Regions from separate parts of the Thioalkalivibrio sp. ALE9 genome, predicted to be linked through region 1. Evidence: riboswitches for the same ligand, from Rfam matches in the RefSeq annotation. Region 1 holds a riboswitch; the other holds the start of a gene.
What was found. A riboswitch is a leader RNA that binds a small molecule or an ion and turns the genes downstream of it on or off. The one in region 1 is predicted to bind cobalamin.
Positions count from the first base shown of each region.

Region 2: linked by a shared signal. The riboswitch ahead of bluB (5,6-dimethylbenzimidazole synthase) and the one ahead of D106_RS0100790 (TonB-dependent receptor domain-containing protein) in region 1 are both predicted to bind cobalamin.

Region 1 covers NZ_KB898122.1:159,915-169,176, reverse strand. The annotation lists gene D106_RS0100800 (cobaltochelatase subunit CobN) at 1-3,279, opposite strand, end outside; gene D106_RS0100795 (cob(I)yrinic acid a,c-diamide adenosyltransferase) at 3,391-3,945, opposite strand; gene D106_RS0100790 (TonB-dependent receptor domain-containing protein) at 3,949-5,763, opposite strand; cobalamin riboswitch at 5,905-6,152, opposite strand; gene D106_RS0100785 (hypothetical protein) at 6,240-8,138, opposite strand; gene D106_RS0100780 (cyclopropane-fatty-acyl-phospholipid synthase family protein) at 8,270-9,262, opposite strand, start outside.
Region 2 covers NZ_KB898134.1:6,063-15,324, reverse strand. The annotation lists gene D106_RS0112245 (pirin family protein) at 1-100, opposite strand, end outside; gene D106_RS0112240 (hypothetical protein) at 186-551, opposite strand; gene D106_RS0112235 (ABC transporter ATP-binding protein) at 557-1,423, opposite strand; gene D106_RS0112230 (iron ABC transporter permease) at 1,423-2,394, opposite strand; gene D106_RS0112225 (cobalamin-binding protein) at 2,401-3,303, opposite strand; cobalamin riboswitch at 3,451-3,659, shown strand; gene bluB (5,6-dimethylbenzimidazole synthase) at 3,754-4,506, shown strand; gene cbiB (adenosylcobinamide-phosphate synthase CbiB) at 4,503-5,405, shown strand; gene cobD (threonine-phosphate decarboxylase CobD) at 5,422-6,423, shown strand; gene D106_RS0112205 (cobyric acid synthase) at 6,420-7,907, shown strand; gene cobU (bifunctional adenosylcobinamide kinase/adenosylcobinamide-phosphate guanylyltransferase) at 7,904-8,425, shown strand; gene cobT (nicotinate-nucleotide--dimethylbenzimidazole phosphoribosyltransferase) at 8,571-9,262, shown strand, end outside.

The sequences.
Region 1 (9,262 bases):
CAGCGCGAGGCGCGCGGCCCGGTCCAGCCACACCAGCTGGTCCTCGTAGAGGTCGCGGAACAGACCGGAGGTGGTAAACAGGGCATCGCGACGTCGATCGCGCCCAGCTTCATCAAGGTCCATGCGCTCCAGCCCCTGGACGATCCCGCGACTGTTCCAGGCCGGACGAATGCCCAGCATGTCCATGCCAAAGGCGATCATCACGCCCTCGTCGCGCACAGTGTCTGACGCCCAGAGGATGATCGCCTCGCTGCCATCCGCCTCGGGATCGCCGTGCTCGCGGGCATCCGCAGCCAGCTCCTGACCGATACCCCAGGCGATACGCGTGGGGACCAGGTCCGCCGCCAGCGCGTGGAAGTTGCGCCCGGTCGGCAATACCTCCGGCGTACGGATCGGGTCATTGCCCTGCCCTGGCGGCACGAAACGGCCTTCGAGCGCCGCCAGCAGATGCGCGCGCTCGCTGGCCGGGGATCCACGCAGCTTCGCATCCCAGTCGTCGTCGACCGCGTCGTCACCCGCCATCGACTCGAGCATCGTGTCCACAGCCTCGTCGCTCCAGTCGCGTCCGAACACGTGCAGCCCCAGCGGCATCTGGTCTTCCTGCATGTCGGTCAGGTAATGCCCGATCTCGTGGACCAGCAACTCCTCGTCCATCTCCGCCAGCACGGTCGTTGCGTGTTCATCATGGCCCTCATCCGCATGCTCGTCCGCGTGGTCATGCTCATGGGCGTGTTCGTGCTCTTCATCCCCGTGTTCCCGGTGATGGTCCGCGTCGCGATGTTCATCGCCGTGTTCGTCTCCGTGGCCTTCGCCATGGCCAGTGTCATCCTCGTCGTGATGCCCCTCGTGATGATCACCGTGACCATCATGGTGATGCCCGTGATCGTGATGGTGACCCCGCGCCAGTTCACGCTCGATGGTCTCGGTCAGGCCAAGGTCCTCGATACGTTCGCGCAGGGTCTGGGCGGCCCGCGAGCGCGTCGCGGCATCCGGCTGTGCGGCGGCCTCGTAGGTCTCCACCAGCTGGCGCAGTTCCAGCAGGCTGTCGTAGAGCTCGGTGGCCGCCAGCGGCGGGGTCAGGTGGCTGATCATCACGCCCATGGCGCGGCGCTTGGCCTGGATGCCCTCACCCACGCCATCGACAATGTAGGGATAGATGATCGGCAGGGCCCCGCCAAGGATCTCGGGGTAATCATCCGGTGCCAGCCCCGCGCGCCGGCGCGGCAGGAATTCGCGGGTCGAATGACGCCCGACGTAGACCAGCGCGTCCGCCTCGAAGTGATCGCGGATCCAGTGGTAGAAGCCGACATACTGGTGGGTCGGCGGGAACGTGGTATTCGCGTGCAGCAGGCGCTCGCTGACCTCCCAGCCGCGCGGCGGCTGCGGGCCGATGAACACATTGCCGAACTCGATCCCCGGGAACAGCATCTCGCCATCGCGGGTCATCGCCTCGCCCGGCGGGTCGCCCCAGCCGGTCAGGCCGGGGATGCCCGTGCGCACCAGCGCCTTGCGCAACTGCTCGGTGGTCGCGTGGGCATCTTCTCCCGCCAGCGTGGCCTCCCAGGCCTCCTCGTACTGGGCCAGCAGGTCCAGTGCCCGCTCCTGCGCCGCGTGCGGATAACTCTCGAGCATGTGGCGCAGATCACCGACACCGCTTTCCAGCGCAGCTTGCGCGATCTCGACCTTATCGGCGGCCCTGGCGGCCTCCAGGCGTGCCTGCAGATAGCCGATCGGGCCGTCGACCAGTTCGGCCCGAACGGGCTCCGGTAGGCTATCGAAATACGCCTGATACTGGTCGCGATCCAGCGAGGCGACCCGGCCGGCGATCGCGTCCAGCGCATCCGCCTGTTCCGGCAGGTTCACGGCTCGATCCTGGATCATCTCCAGCAGGGTCTCGGCGTCCTCCGGCACCGCGTCGCCCAGGTCGTACCCGGCGGCTTCGAGTCGCTGCAGGATCTCCAGCAGCGACTCGGGGACATCCAGCTTGTCCGCACCAATGTTCTGGCGACCCGGCGGATGGTTGTAGTAAACCACCGCCACCCGTTTGTCCGCGTTATCCAGGCGGCGCAGCCGCTGCCAGGTCGCCACCCGATCGGCCAGGGCCTCGACCCGCTCGTCGACCGGCTCGGTCAGGGTCAGGCGCACGCCGGTGCGTTCGTCCTGTTCCGGCGCGCCCGCGGTCGCGAGCACCATCGGCTGGCTCATGCCCTGCAACTCCGGCATGGCCACGTGATAGTGGACCTTGTCCCAGGGGATACCCTCGTGCGAGAGCCGCCACTGGGTTGCGCTCACATCCGCCAGGCGGATCCCCTTGATCACCGGGACATCCAGCGCGCCGAAGGCCTCGGCCACCGCCTGGCGGTTGCCGCCCCCACCGACCACGAAGTCCTGCAGGCTGACGATACCCGCCAGATCCGCCGGCCCGGCCGCCTCGGCCAGCGTCTCGACCGCCTCGCGGCTGGCCCCGCCCCAGCGCGCCAGCACCGCAAAGCACTGGATGTCTCGCGCCTCCAGGGCTTCGCAGGCTGCGTCCAGAAGCGCGCGGTCTCCCGGTCGGTCACCGGTGTCCAGGTCCAGCAACGCCACGGCGGGCCCGTCGTCCAGCTCGAGATCGTCCGGGTCGGGAGTGGAGTTCCCATGCCGGTAATAGCGGATGGTCTCGCGCGGGTCCGGCTCCGGAACTTCGATCTCGTGCCCGCCGCGCGCGGCCAGCCAGCGCATCAGGCCTTCCATGTTCTCCGGCGTACGCCCCTGATAGAACGCGCGCCCGGTCAGCCAGTCTGCCTGTTCGGGGAAACGCTCCCGCTGTTGGGCCAGGTGCACGCGCGGGTCTTCGCCCGGGTCGGGGTTGGCCGCCAGTTCGGTGCGCTTCTCGTCATCGAGACCCACGAGTACGGCCTCGCCGCCGATCCGGGACAGGGCCGTCAGGTGACGCACGCTGTTAATGGCCAGAATCGGGGCCCCCTCGGGCGGCGGGGTCTCCCGCAACAGACGGTCGAGGCGCGCGGCCTGGTCCCCGAAAACAGCCGCGACGAGTATGGCGTCGGCCTCCCGCCACAGCGCCGATACCGCCTCGTCCGACTTGTCCGCGAGCTGCTCCGGTGTCCGCAGGATCACCTCCGCCTGCGGATAGGCCTCCAGGAAACGATGCGCGCCTGCGGCCACCTCCGCCGCCGAGCGATCGGAGACCACACCCACCACGAGCGGACCCGCATGGGCCGGGACCATTCCGAAAAGGAAAAGCGCGAAAACGCTCAGGATCGTGCAACGAAAACGCATGGAAACTTCCCGATAAACAGGTGCAACAGGGTGCGAGGCGTGTACTCGACACGCCTCGACCGTTGCAATGGGAATGGGACGCCGCCAGCGCGGCGCCCCCAAGAAGACCCGTCAGCCGCGCTGGTTGGCCGGCTGCCAGAGGACCTCCGCACCGTTTTCGTGACGAGCCAGCACACGGCAGAGCACGAACAGGAGATCCGACAACCGGTTGACATAGGCCAGCGACGCCGGACGCAATGCCTCGTGGTGATTGAGCGCCACCAGACGCCGTTCCGCACGCCGGCAGACGGTACGCGCAATGTGACAGTCGGCCGTAGCGGGACCCCCGCCCGGAAGGATGAACTCCTTCAGGGCGGGCAAATCGGCGTTGAAGGACTCCAGCTCCACATCCAGACGCTCCACGGAAGCCTCCGGGAGGGCCTGATGCCCCGGCACGGCCAGTTCCGCTCCGAGATCAAACAACTCGTGCTGCACCAGAGCCAGCGAACGACGGACCTCTTCGGGCAGGTCGTGGACCAGCACCCGGCCCACGACACTGTTCAGCTCGTCCACGTCGCCAAAGGCCTCGACGCGGTGGCTGTCCTTGTCTACCCGCGAGCCATCACCGAGGCCGGTCCGGCCTTCGTCACCCGTACGGGTCGCAATCTTTGACAGTCGATTACCCATGAATCACCTCTGCTGGTAGCGCAGCTTCAAGAACGCGGCCCGGCCCGGCTGGTTGTAGCCAAGGGCGGTCTCGTAGTCCTTGTCGAACACATTATTGACCGTCGCCTGAAGCTGCCATTCCGGCGCAATCTGATAGCTCGCGCGCAGGTTCATCAGGCCGTATCCGGACAGTCGAACATCGTTATCCTGATCGTCGAACGACCGGCTCTTGGCAATCACTGAGCCCCCAACCGAAAAACGGTTGAGATTCCGATCGAGATCGAACCGGGCCGTCACGGGCGAGCGCCGGCGAAGTTCCTTGCCAGTCTCACGATCTTCGGCGTCCATCAGCGTAAGGGAAGCGCGAGAAGCCCAGCGCGGGCTTTCGTAACCCGCTTCCAGCTCGATTCCCTGAATACGTGCTTCATCGATGTTCTCAGCCCGAAATGCAACGGGATCAAAACTGATCATCTGATCCAGTTCCGTGCGGAAGACGGCAGCATCGGCATAGTAGGCCTCGCGTGTGTAGCGCGCCCCGATTTCGAGGCTCCGCGAATCCTCCGGCTCGAGGTCGGTATTACCAAACCCGGGGAAGTACAGGTCGTTGAAAGTCGGCGCCTTGAACGCAGTGCCGTAGGACGCCCGCAGACGCAGCGGGTCGGTCATCTGAAAGCCCCAGGCCACTTGTCCCGTGACCTTGTCACCAAACTGTTCGTTGTCGTCGTAGCGCAGGCTGCCTTCCAGGTCGTGGCGACCCATGTCGACCTGAACAACGGAATACGCTCCTAGGTTGTAGCGCGAATCCTCGTCGTAAACGGTATCGCTCGCCACACGATCCTCGTAGGCGTCGATACCGGTGATGACGAGGATATTGTCCGCAACCACAATGTCGTTGCGCCAATTGACCATATCGCGACGGGTATCGAACTGGGAAAAGAATTCCCCCTCAAGAAAGTTGTCCGATTCGTCGCGACTGTGCCCTGCAGAGAGCTCGGTGTCCCAACGCTGAGTGACGGGAATTCTCACGCCGGCGCGAAGCGCGGCATGGACGAAGTCGGATTCATCCGGCGAGAAGATCGAGCCACTGTCGAATTCGGTCGTGCCCTCCGAATAAAGAATATTCCCGAAGAACTCGACGCCATTATCCAGACGGTGCGAGACCTTGGTTGCCAACGAGGTGTTGTCGTAGCCATCCCGCTCGTCGTCACCGACATCGTCCTGCACATTGATGCCGTCGGTCGCGAAGTGGCTGAGCGAGAAACTGTAGTTCGTGCTCTCGGTACCACCCGCGACACCAACCCCGGCCTCGCGGGTATTGAAACTGCCACCGCCGACAAACGCGTTGACTTTCGGAGGCCCTTTGCGGCCTTCGCGAGTGAAAGTCTGCACCACGCCACCAATCGCATCGGAACCGTAGATGCTGGTGCGCGGACCGCGCACGATCTCCACCCGCTCGATCTCCTCCGGTGGCAGGAACTGCCAGCTTGCGCCACCACTGGTGGCCGACCCCATGCGCACGCCGTCGATCAGAAGCAGGGTGTGGTCGGAGCTTGTCCCGCGGGTGTAGACGGAAGTTGTCTTGCCGAAGGCGCTGTTCTGGGAAGTTTCGATCCCGGCGCGGCCCTCCAGCAGATCGGTGAACTGCTGGGGCTGCAGGCGCTCGATCTCTTCGCGGTCGATGATGGTCACCGAAGCGAGCGTCTCGTCGACGGTCTGCGCGATGCGAGAGGCGGTGACCTGGACGGTTTCCAGGGTCTGCGCGTCGTTGGTATCCGGCGTATCCGCCAGAGCGGGACTGGTGGCCAGCAGGATGGCCGTGGAAAGTGCTGTGCGTTTCATGTCGTCCGTGTCTCCCGGCGAGCCGCCCGCACGCCGTTGATTCGTCGGGATCGCGCGAACAGGGGGAGACAGACACGAGGGGGATCGGCCTCAACCGGCTAACGGCCAGGCCCGATCATCCGCCTCGCATGCCCGCCGCATGCCGCGCGATCATTCCCTGGCCGGTCTCCGGGCTGACGAGCGTTCCGGTGCGGCGCCTTCCCGAACCTTATGTTCAGTGGCACTGGCCGCGACCATCAGGGACCGTCGGACGGTCCCTCGCTCGATCACCGTTGCGGGGGCAGCGTCGGTTTCGCCCGCGGCTCCCGAGGACCCGTCTGGACTCACCGAACTTCCCGTTTAACCCGCCAGGTCGAGCCTGGCCGGGCACCGGGGAACGCGGCGAACACTACACAATTGGGCGCAAAATTACCAGCCGGGGGAGACTCGATCTCGCACAACCGGAACCGTCGAACCAGGCCCGTCGCGACGGATCATCAGCGGCGGCGCCGCTCCTCGGCGTGGAGATAGCGGGTCCCGCGCTTCAGCAGCAGGCCCCAGGTCTTGTCCTGCAGCATGGCGTCAAACTCGGGCGACCGCTCGGCGCGCAGTGCCACGGGATGCGACTCGTCCCCGGCATGCGTTGCCAGCATGTCCAGGCGCTCGCGGTTGGCGCCGTACTGCTCGACCAGGAAATCGCGCATGGAATCGCTCAAAGGCAGGTGATAGATACGCGTGAGGCGCATCGCCAGCCATTCGGCCATGCGCCCGAGATCCTGGCGGACCTTGCGCACCATGGCCGAGCCCAGACCCGCCTTGGCATCCGCGCTCATGCCCACATACAGCCCCCCAAGATACGCGGCCGGGTTGGCGTAGATGGCGCGCTGGATGCTCGGGTTGGTGAGGTCCACCAGCGGCTCCAGGATCAGGGCCAGTTGGATGCCGATGCGCTTGGCCGTCTCGGCGTCCAGCGCCGCCCCCCCGAAGTAGAACAGGTCGCCTTCGCGCTGGATCTTCAACTCCTTAAGGAAGTTGCAGAAGTCGTTGGCCAGCTTCAGCTTCTGGTCATCGGTCAGCTCGATCAGCTCCTCGCTGACCCGGATACCGCGCACACTGCGCTTGAACCAGCGCTTCTCGCCCCGCTTCTCCACCTGGGCGCGGCGCAGGGCCTCCCAGCGCTCCACCGCATTGGCGTAACGGCTCTGCGCCTGCATCAGCTGGTCGCGCGCCTCGCGCAGGTCCTCGACCCGACGCAGTGCCAGCCCCAGGAGCTGGCCTTCCGGCGAATGCTCGTCGGGTTCCCGATCCTCCAGGGTACGCAGTGCCTCCAGGACCTGGCGCCCCAGGTCGGTTACGGGCTCGCGCAGGACCTGCGGGTCCAGCCCCGAGGCATCGCTCTGGGACAGCAGAATACCGAGCGAGCGCAGGCGGCTGACCACCCCGGCCTGCGCCACGCGAAAGCGGTTGCCCTGGGACTCCAGTCGATCCAGGGCGGCCCCGAGCTGCCAGCCACCGGACCATTCGAAGCTCAGGCGCTTGATCTGGCGCCCGTTCACGAGCTCGAACGCGAGCACGAAGATCGCCTGCACATCGTCGAGGGTGCACCGGGCCAGGTCGTCGGCATCGGCGGCGGAAAACAGGCGGTCCAGGAACTGGTCCACCCGGCGCACGCCATCGTCCTGGGTCGGCGCCACGCCGCGCAGCCGATCGCGCAGCAGGTCGGCGACCTCCGGGGCCTCGTGGTGCAGCTTCTCCAGGGCCGCGAGCCGGGAATCCTCGGTCGCGCCCACCAGATCGCCCACGCGCGAGCGCAGGCCCAGGCGGCGATAGACCTCGATCTGCTCCGCGGCAGCCGCCAGGCTGGTATCGCCGGTCATCTCGCGTACCGCGACGGCCACCCCCTCGGGCGAGATATCCACCTCGTGAAGCAGCACCTCGGCCGCCTTGCGCCGGCGCATATCCGGTGCGAGCTCGCTCATGGCCAGATCACGGGTCACGAACAGCAGGTCCGGCAGCAGGTCGATCGTGTTGCGCAGCTGCTCGCGCGACTGTTCCTGGCGTTTTCCGCGGGTGGCATCGGCAACAAAGCGCGCCACCAGGCCGATCACCCCGAACAGCAGGGTGTAGACGGCAAAGAAGATGAAGTTCTGTGCCGGGGCGGCATGCCCGAAACCGAGAAAGTACCCGCCCTGCATGGCCAGGAACGTGACCGGTCCCGCCGCCCACAGCAGCTGGAGGAAATTGAGCGACCAGGGGACGCGCCGCGCGGTGGCCGCCACCTCGGTGATGCGGCTGCGGCCGGCCGCCTCGATCAGGACGTTCTCCTGCGACGGCCCGACGGCCTGCGGGTCTTCCTGACCCGGTGCCTCCCTGCGTTTACGAAAGCGACCGAACACGCGCCCCTGCTCCGGAATGGATGGTCACCGCCGGCATGGCCGCAACGTCCCCATTAGTGTAGGGAAAGTACGTTCGGTTCGCGCGCTCCGGGCCCCGTTTTCGCGCCGTTCCCGGCGCATTCGGCCACCCCTCAGGCCGCGTTGCTGCGCCGTGCCTGGGCCTCGCCGGGCGGGATCGAGACCACCTCGGAGGCATCGTCGCGATAGAGGTAGTCGCGCGTAAGCGGCACCGCGTCCTGCTGCTTGGCCATCTGCACGTGGAAGACCACCTGTCCCCACCAGCGGAAGGTCCCCTCGCAACTGGCCAGATAGAACTCCCACATGCGGCAGAAGCGCTCGTCGAAGCGCGTCACGGCCTCGGCCCGGACCTTCTGGAATCGGCGGTACCACTCGGCCAGTGTCTCGGCATAGTGCAGCCGCCAGAACTCGATATCCGTGGTGTACAGCGGGGTGGGTTCCAGCGCACTCATCACCTCGGACAGCGCCGGGGTGTACCCGCCCGGAAAGATGTACTTGCTGAGCCACGGGTTGGAGGTGCCCGGCGGCTCCTGCCGCCCGATGGTATGCAGCACGGCGATGCCGTCGGGCGTCAGGAGGTCGTGTACCCGCTGGAAGAACGTACCGTAGTTGGGTGTGCCGACATGCTCGAACATGCCGACGCTGACAATCCGGTCGTACTGGTCCTCGTGCTCGCGGTAGTCCTGGTAGAGAAACCGCACCCGGTCCTCCAGCCCGCGTCGCCCGGCCTCCTCCCGGGCCACCCGCAGCTGCTCCCGGGACAGTGTCACGCCGTCGACCTGCACGTCCGCGTGCTCGGCCAGATGGAAGGCCAGGCCGCCCCAGCCGCAACCGATATCAAGGACCCGCATGCCGGGTTCCAGGCGCAGCTTCCTGCGCAGCATCGCGCACTTGGCCTGCTGCGCTTCCTCCAGCGTCATATCGGGCCGCTCGAAGTAGGCACAACTGTAGAACATGCCCTCGTCCAGGAACTGGCGATAAAGCCACTCGTCGACATCATAATGATGGGCGATGTTCTGATAGCAGCGCGCCACCTTGTTGCCCTGCTCGATCAGCGCCCGGAGCATACGCACCGCCGGATTGACACGCTGCTGGAACATCGGCGC
Region 2 (9,262 bases), on a different contig from region 1:
CCAGCCCGCCACGAAAGTCATGGATGCGCCGAATCTTCACCCCGGCCCCGTCCTGGGTGGGATGGGAGGTCTTCACGCTGTCCGGCGGTGTCGGGTTCATGGCGTTCTCCTTCGCAACAGGTCTGCACCATACCGACCATGAAACGAAAAGAAAATTGCATCGTTTCCCGTCATGGGGCCTTTTGTCAGGCGGTGGACAGATCCCAGGAATCGGCAAACGCCTCCAGGCTCTCGATGAAATCGGGATCGTGTTCCTGACGGTTGATGGTCAGGTGCAGGACGACGGCCTGCGGGTCGGGCGGGTGCCCGGTGGTCAGCGTCCAGGCCAGGCCGTTGGGGCAGTCGGGCAGGGACAGGCGCACGCCACCGTTGATGACCTCGCGGTGCACCCGGAACTCGCCCCACAGGCAGTAGACCACGCCGGCATCGGGACCGTCGTCCTGGATCAGCGTGTCGATGGCATCACTGTGAGCGGGCAGGGCGGGGACGTTCAGCCGCCGCTGCAAGGTTTCGGCATCCAGGGTCGCGGGCAGATTGCGGAAGAATTCCATGGCGGTCACTCGTTGCGCGGCAGGAACACGGGCAGGCCGTCGACCTCGCCTACGCTCAGGCGCTGGTTGTAGAGGCGTTCCAGGGCACTGGGCACGAGCATGGTGGCGGTCGGGCCCCAGCATGCCTGGCCGTCGGGGAACAGCAGGAGCAGATGGTCGCAGTAGCGCGCGGCCAGGTTGACGTCGTGCAGGACCAGTACGGCGGCCCGGTGCGCCTGGGCAACGATGCCCTGCACGCGGTTCAGCACGGCGACCTGGTGATGCAGGTCCAGCTGACTGGTGGGCTCGTCCAGCAGGAGCAGGCTGGGGTCCTGGGTCAGCACGGTGGCGATGGCCAGGCGCTGCCGCTCGCCCCCGGAGAGCGTGTCCACCATGCGGTGCTCCAGGTCGGAGAGGTCCATCTCCGCCAGGGCGGCCCGGGCGCGGGCGTAATCCTCGGAGGTCTCGATGTCCCAGGGGCGCAGGTAGGGGTGCCGACCGATCAGCGCGGTCTCCAGCACCGTCGCGGGGAAGCCGTCGTGGTGGGTCTGGAAGACCAGGCCGATGCGCCGCGCCAGTTCCGCGCGGGGCAGGCGGGTGATTGCCTGGCCACGGACCTCGATGGTGCCGGCGCGTGCGGTCCGCAGGCCGGCGAGCGTTTGCAGCAGCGTGCTCTTGCCCGCGCCGTTGGGGCCCAGGATGCCCCAGCACTGCCCGGGGTCGACGGTCAGTTCCAGCGGGGCGCCGGGTGCGCGCCCCGGGATGTCGATCACCAGGTCGCGGGTGGCAAGCAGCGTATCCGGGCCCGGCTTCTGGTGGACGCTGCGCGCGCCCAGGCCCGGGGCTTCATGCGGCCGGCTGTGGGCGGGGGCGATGGGTGGACGGGGTGCCATCAGCGGCTCCGGTACAGCAGGAACAGGAACACGGGGACCCCCAGCATCGCGGTGATTACGCCGACCGGCAACTGCTCCGGGGCGATCATGGTGCGGGCGAGGGTGTCGGCCAGCGTCAGCAGGATGCCGCCGCCCAGCGCGGAGGCCGGCAGGATCACGCGCTGGTCGTTGCCGAAGACCAGGCGCAGCATGTGCGGCACGATCAGCCCGACAAAGCCGACCGCGCCGACCTGCATGACTGCGGTCGCGGTGATCAGCGCGGCGGCGACATAGATGCTCCATTCCACCGGGCGCACCGCCACCCCGAGTGCCGCGGCCTGCATCGGGCCGCGCGCGAGCACGTTCAGCGTGCGGCCCAGCGGCAGGGCGAGGAACACGACCAGCACCAGCAGGATCCAGGCGGGATAGGGGTTGCGCGCGTGGGACACATCGCCCATCAGCCAGTACAGCATGCCCGGTAGCTCGGCCGTCGGGCTGACTGCGAGCAGGAAACTGATCATGGCGCCCCAGCCCGCCGCGACCACCACGCCCGTCAGAAGCAGGCGCGTGGGGGTCCAGCTGCCGGTACCGTGTGCCAGGCCGAACACGATCACCGTGGACAGCAGGGCACCGGCGAACGCGGCCAGGGAGACGGAAAACATCGACAGGCCGGCGAGCATCGCCAGCAGGGCGCCGACGGAGGCGCCGCCGGAGAGGCCCAGCACGTAGGGATCGGCCAGCGGGTTGCGCAGCAGCACCTGCATCAGCGCGCCGGCCAGACCCAGCAACCCGCCTGCGGCAAAGGCCGCCAGGGCGCGCGGCAGGCGCAGCTCCAGCACCAGCGTGTCGTGCAGGCGGCTGCCCTCGCCGAGCATCACCGCCAGCAGGTCGCCGGGCGCGATCGCGACACTGCCGAAGGCCAGCGCGATCAGCACCGCCAGCAGCGACGCCGGCAGCAGGACCGCGGCGGCAAGGAGGAAGGCGCGGGTCACGAGGGGTCAGTCCACCCGGCGGAGTCGGGCCCGCTCGAGCTCCTCGCACATCAGGCGGGTGCCCTCGGCGATGCGCGGGGTATGGCGCTGCAGCAGGGACGGCGGGATGAAGAACAGGTTGTCGCGCTGGACCGCGGTCATGTCCTCCCATTGCGTCCAGGCGATGACCCAGTCGGGCCGATCCTCGCCCATGCCGCCGCCAATGATAACCTCCGGGTCGGCCTCGATGACCGCCTCGCGATCCATGCGCGGGACCAGCCGGTCCAGGTGGCCGAACACGTTCACCCCGCCGCACAGGCGGATCGCCTCGCTGATCAGGTGGTCGTCGTTCACCGTCATCAGGGGCTGTTCCCACACCTGATAGAACAGGCGTACCGGGTCGCGCTCGGCGTAGTCCTGGCGAAGGGTGTCGATCGCCTCCTCGAAGCTTCGCACCGCCTCGTCGCCCTGCGTCTCGGTGCCGGCGAGCTGTGCCATGCGGCGCATGCTGGCGGACACGCCATCGAAGCTGCGGGGCTCCGACACGTAGACGTGGAAGCCGAGCTCGCGCAGGTGTTCGATCTGGGATTGCGAGTTTCCGCTGCGCCAGGCAACGACCAGGTCCGGATCGAGCTGCACGACGCGCTCCATATCGATGCGGCTGTAGCCGCCCACGCGGGGAAGCATCTCCGCCTCCGGCGGGAAGTCACTGTGCTGGGTCGCGCCCACCAGCTTGTCGCCAGCCCCGACGGCGAACAGGACCTCGGTGATATGCGGGGCGAGGCTGACGATGCGCTCGGCGGGTTGTTCCAGCCGGACCTCGTGACCGTCGTCGTCGGTCACCGAGATCGGGTCGGCCAGTGCGGGCGCGGTGCACAGCAACATCGCGACGAGCATCGCGGGGTAACGTCCGAGGGCCTTGTAATCCATTGAAAATCCGAAGGTTGTGGAATTGATTGAAGGTGGAATCGAGGGTGGCCGCGGTACTGCGCGCAAGCCGCAAAAGCGTTTCATCATAGCAGCATGGGCAAGATGGTTTGGTGCCCAAATTGGTCGGGGGCGCGCCGAACGCGTATCATACGGCGGCTTGAATCAGGTGCCTGCAATGCGCAGGTGAAACGGGAAGCCGGTGCAAATCCGGCGCTGCCCCCGCAACGGTAAGTGAGCGGCGAACCACACCGCAGGCTTGGCCACTGTGCCCCCACGGGTCACGGGAAGGCGTCTGTGGCATCGGCAGCCGCCGACGCTCGCAAGCCCGGAGACCGGCCTGGTGATGACGCATCCTGCGATCGTGCGGCGGGCAACGATCGAGGGCACGGGCACCATCTGCGGTGCCCGTTCCTTCGTGGTTTCGCCGTGCCGTCGCCCCGACGGAAACGCATGACGAACCCAGACCCCAAACCGACAGCAGAGCATCCGAACGCGTTCGCCTCGGCCGAGCGCGAGGCGGTTTATCGCGTGATCGGGGAACGCCGCGACATGCGCCATTTCCGTCCGGATCCGGTGGATGGCTCTACGCTGCGCCGGCTGCTGGAGGCCGCCCACCGCGCGCCTAGCGTCGGGTACATGCAGCCCTGGCGCTTCCTGCGGGTAACCGACCCGGCCCTGCGCGAGGCCCTGCATGCCCACGCCGCGGACGAGCAGGCCCGCACCGCCGAGGCCTGCGGGGAGCGCGCGGCGGAGGTGCACCGCCTGAAGCTGGAAGGGATCCGCGAGGCGGGGGAGTTGCTGGTCGTGGCCCTGACCGACGGCCGCGAACGCTATGTGCTGGGGCGGCGTACGCTACCGGAGATGGACCTGTGCTCGGCGGCCTGCGCGATTCAGAACCTGTGGCTGGCGGCCCGCGCGGAGGGGCTGGGCATGGGCTGGGTCTCGCTGTTCGATCCGGACTGGCTGGCGCGGCAGCTGGACATGCCGGAGGGCGGCTATCCGATCGCGGTGCTGTGCCTCGGCCATGTGGAGCGTTTCTACGAGCGGCCGATGCTGGAGACCGCGGGCTGGGATCGCCGGCGGCCCCTGGAAGAACTGGTCTTTCAGGATCGCTGGGGCGTGCGCGGCGAGCTGGCAGCCGCCCCGGATGCGGCAGGCGCCGGAAACGGGGCGGACGAACGGACCGGATCCGACAGCGCATGAGCGCTTTCCTGATCCTGATAGGCGCCCTGATCCTCGATCGCTTGTTCGGCGATCCGCGGCGATTCCACCCGCTGGCCGGGTTCGGTCGGCTGGCGGCCTGGGCCGAGGCGCGCTGGCATGCGCCCAGTCGCCTGCGCGGGGCGTTGCTGCTCGCGGCGTTGGTCCTGCCATGGGTGGCGCTGGCCGCTCTGGGGGCGTCGCTGGCGTGGGGCTGGCTGCTGTCGCTGGCGATCCTGACCCTGGCGATCGGCTGGCGCAGCCTGGACGAACACGCAGAGGTGGTCGCGCGGGCCCTGGAGACGGATGATTTGCACGGTGCCCGCACGGGCGTGGGGATGCTGGTCAGTCGGGACACGGAGGCCCTGGACGTGCGCGGGGTGAGCGGGGCGACCATCGAGTCGGTCCTGGAGAACGGCAACGATGCGCTGTTTGCCACGATCTTCTGGTTCCTGGTCGCCGGGGCACCGGGCGTGGTGGCCTACCGGCTGGTCAACACCCTGGATGCGATGTGGGGGTACCGTAACGAGCGGTATGCCACGTTCGGCTGGGCGGCCGCGTGGCTGGATGACGCCATGAACCTGATCCCGGCGCGTCTGACGGCCCTGGCCTATGCCCTGGCGGGGCGCGGGCGGGACGCATTGCAGTGCTGGCGTGAACAGGCCGCCGGATGGAAGAGCCCGAATGCCGGGCCGGTGATGGCCGCTGGGGCCGGTGCGCTGGGCGTGGTGCTGGGCGGCCCGGCGCCCTATGGCGGCCAGCGCGAGTGGCGCCCGCGCCTGGGCATGGGCCGCCTGGCCGATGCCGCGGGCATTCGTCAGGCGGTGGCGCTGGTGGACCGGGCGCTGGCGATCTGGATGGCATTCATCGTGGTGGGGGTGATTGTCGTTGTCCTGTTCTGATCCGCAGAAGGCTCCCATGCCCGAACCCCGGGCGCTCGTGCAAGTGCACGGGGGTGGTGTGCGCCAGGCAGCAGCGCGCTACGGCATTCCGGCAACAGAGTGGCTGGATCTTTCCACCGGCATCAACCCGCATGGCTATCCCGTGGGCGAGGTCCCGCAGCGGGTCTGGGCGCGGCTGCCGGAACCGGAGGACGGGCTCGAGGCCGCGGCCGCTGACTATTACGGCACCGCGGCGCCTTTGCCCGTCGCGGGCTCGCAGGCGGCGATCCAGTTGTTGCCGGCGCTGCGCTCGGGTACGGCGCGCGTCGGCATCCTCGAACCCAGCTACAACGAGCACGCCCGGGCCTGGCGGGAGGCCGGACACACGGTACGCCCGCTAAACGGCGAGGCGATCGCCGCGGCGCTGCCCGAGCTGGACGTGCTGGTGCTGGTCCACCCGAATAACCCGACCGGGCAGTGCTTCGAGCGTGCGGACCTGCTGGCCTGGCATGCGGAACTGGCGGCGCGTGGTGGCTGGCTGATCGTGGACGAGGCCTTCATGGATGTGACGCCGGGGGCCAGTCTCGCGCAGGACGCACCGCGCGAAGGCCTGGTGGTGCTGCGTTCTCTCGGCAAGTTCTTCGGGCTGGCGGGCGCGCGGGTCGGGTTCGTGATCGCCGACGACGCGATGCGCGCGCAGCTGGCCGCCCGGCTGGGTCCGTGGGGTCTTGCCGGACCTTCGCGCTGGATTGCTACCCGGGCGCTGACCGACCGCGCCTGGCAAGCCGAGACTCGGAGCCAGCTGCAGGCGCGCGGCCAGCGCCTGGCGGAACGGCTGCGTGCGCACGGGCTGGCGCCCACCGGCGGCACCGCGCTGTTCCAGTGGTGCCGGGTGGATGATCCCGCGGGTTGGCAGGACCATCTGGGCCGGCAGGGCATCCTGGTGCGTCGATTCGATGCGCCCGGGAGTCTTCGGTTTGGCCTGCCGGGTGACGCGGCCGAGTGGCAGCGTCTCGAAGCGGGGCTGCAGCGGGCATGACGGGCACGACGCTGATGGTGCAGGGGACGACCTCGGATGCCGGCAAGAGCGTGCTGGTGGCGGGGCTCGCGCGGGTGCTGCACCGCCGTGGACTGTCGGTGGTGCCGTTCAAGCCGCAGAACATGGCGCTGAACAGCGCCGTCACCGCCGATGGCGGCGAGATTGGCCGGGCCCAGGCCCTGCAGGCCGCCGCCTGCGGCCTGGAACCGCATACGGACATGAATCCCGTACTGCTCAAGCCCAGCTCGGACCAGGGCGCGCAGGTGATCATCCACGGGCGGCCCGCGGCGGAACTGGATGCGCGGGCCTATCACGACTACAAGCCGGTGGCCCGCGAGGCGGTACTGGCGTCGCACGGGCGCCTGACCGATCAGTACGACCACGTGCTGGTGGAAGGCGCGGGCTCGCCGGCGGAGATCAACCTGCGCGCGGGCGATATCGCCAACATGGGCTTCGCCGAGGCGGTGGACTGCCCGGTGATCCTGGTCGCGGATATCGACCGGGGCGGGGTGTTCGCGCATCTGGTGGGCACGCTGGCGCTTCTGAGCGAGACCGAGCGTGCGCGGGTTCAGGGCTTCGTCATTAACCGCTTTCGCGGCGATATCAGCCTGCTGCAGCCGGGGCTGGACTGGCTGGAACAGGAGACCGGCAAGCCGGTGCTCGGCGTGATTCCGTACCTGCAGGGGTTGTATCTCGATGCCGAGGACGCCCTTCCGCGCGAGGCGGTGCCGGAGAAGGCTACGGATGCGCTGAAGGTGGTCGTCCCGGCCCTGCCGCGCATCTCCAACCACACTGATTTCGACCCGCTGCGCCTGCACCCGGCGGTGGATCTGCGTTTTGTCGGGCCCGGCGAGTCGTTGCAGCCGGCGGATCTGGTGATCCTGCCGGGCTCCAAGTCGGTGCGCGACGACCTCGCCTGGCTGCGCGGTCAGGGCTGGGAGGCCGCGCTGCAACGGCATGTGCGCTACGGTGGCAAGGTGCTGGGCATCTGTGGGGGCTTCCAGATGCTGGGGCGCGCCGTGCACGACCCCGACGGCGTCGAGGGCCGGCCCGGTTCCGCGCCGGGGCTTGGCTGGCTCGATATCGAGACCCGCCTGGCCCCCGAAAAGCGTCTGGAGCGTGTTCACGGGGATCGTGTGCTGGGCCGGGAGGCAGGCGTGGAAGGCTACGAGATTCATGCGGGCATCACGACCGGGCCCGGACTGGAGCGGCCGCTGCTGCATCTGGCGCACGGGCCGGATGGCGCGTGCAGCGAGGACGGTACGGTGGCCGGCACCTACGTGCATGGCGTATTCGACCGTTCGGAGGCCGCCGATGCCTTGCTGAACTGGGCGGGTCTGCGCCCCGGTGCGGGACAGGGAGAAGACCTGGCCGCGGCGCGCGAACGCGGTCTTGCACGCCTGGCGGATACCCTGGAGGAACACCTGGACATGAAGCGTGTACTGACCCTGCTGCGGGCGGAATCGGGAGAGCCGGTGGCATGAAGACCCTGGTCCTGGGCGGCGTGCGTTCCGGGAAGAGCCGACTGGCCGAACGCCTGGCGGCGGAATCCGGCCTGCCGGTCACCTATGTCGCCACGGCACGGGCCGACGATGCCGAGATGGCGCGCCGAATCGAACGCCACCGCGCCGACCGCCCCGGCGACTGGGGCCTGGTCGAGGCGGACACGGGGCTGGCGCGGGCACTGGAACAGGCCGCTGGCCCGGGCCAGTGCCTGCTGGTCGATTGCCTCACCCTGTGGCTGACCCAGCTGCTGTGCACCGATGACGAGGCCCGGATCGAACGCGAGCGCGAGGCCCTGATCGAGACGATCCCGGGCTTGCCGGGCACGCTCGTCTTCGTCTCCAACGAGACGGGGATGGGCATTACCCCCATGGATGCACTGTCCCGCCGCTTCGCCGACGAGGCCGGCTGGCTGCACCAGCGCCTGGCCCCCGAGATGGACCGCGTGGTCCTCACCGTCGCCGGTCTCCCGCATGTGCTCAAGGGTGACCTTCTGTGATCCAGGGCGGGCTTTGCTGTAGCCAGGGTGACAAGGGTTCGCGGGCAAGCCCGCTCCCACAAGGCTGCCGCACATGCCTTTGTGGGAGCGAGTTTGTTTGTGGGAGCGGGCTTGCCCGCGAAGACGGATCGAATAGGGAGAACATGTGACCGAAGACTGTGACTGGCTGCAGGTGCCGCCGGCGCCCCTGAGCGCCGAGGCGCGCCAGGCAGCGGCCGAGCGGCAGGCCCAACTGACCAAGCCGCCCGGCTCACTGGGCCAGCTGGAGGCGATCGCCGAACGCCTGGCCGCCATGCAGGGCGTGGGCCAACCGACGCTGGAGCAGGTGCACATCGCGGTGTTCGCCGGTGACCACGGCGTGGTCGCCGAAGGGATCTCGCGATTCCCCCAGGCGGTGACCGCGCAGATGGTCGCGAACTTCGCGAACGGCGGCGCGGCAATCTCGGTGCTGGCACGGCACCTGGGCGCGTCCATCGAGGTGATCAATCTGGGTACCGTGGCTCAGCCACCGGCCGTCAGCGGCGTGCAGCAACTCAATCTGGGTCCCGGCACCGCCAACCTGGCCCGCGAACCGGCGATGATGCCGGCGCAGCTGGAGCGCGCGCTGAACGCCGGCCGCCAGTGCGCCGAGCGCGCCCGAAGGGGCGGGGCGCAACTGTTCATCGGTGGCGAGATGGGCATCGGCAATACCACGGCGGCCGCCGCACTTGCCTGTTCATTGCTGGACCTGCCGCCGGCCGATCTGGCCGGGCCCGGCACGGGTCTGGATGCCAATGGCGTGCGCCACAAGGCCGAGGTGATCGAGCAGGCATTGAGCACTCACGTCGATGTGCGCGG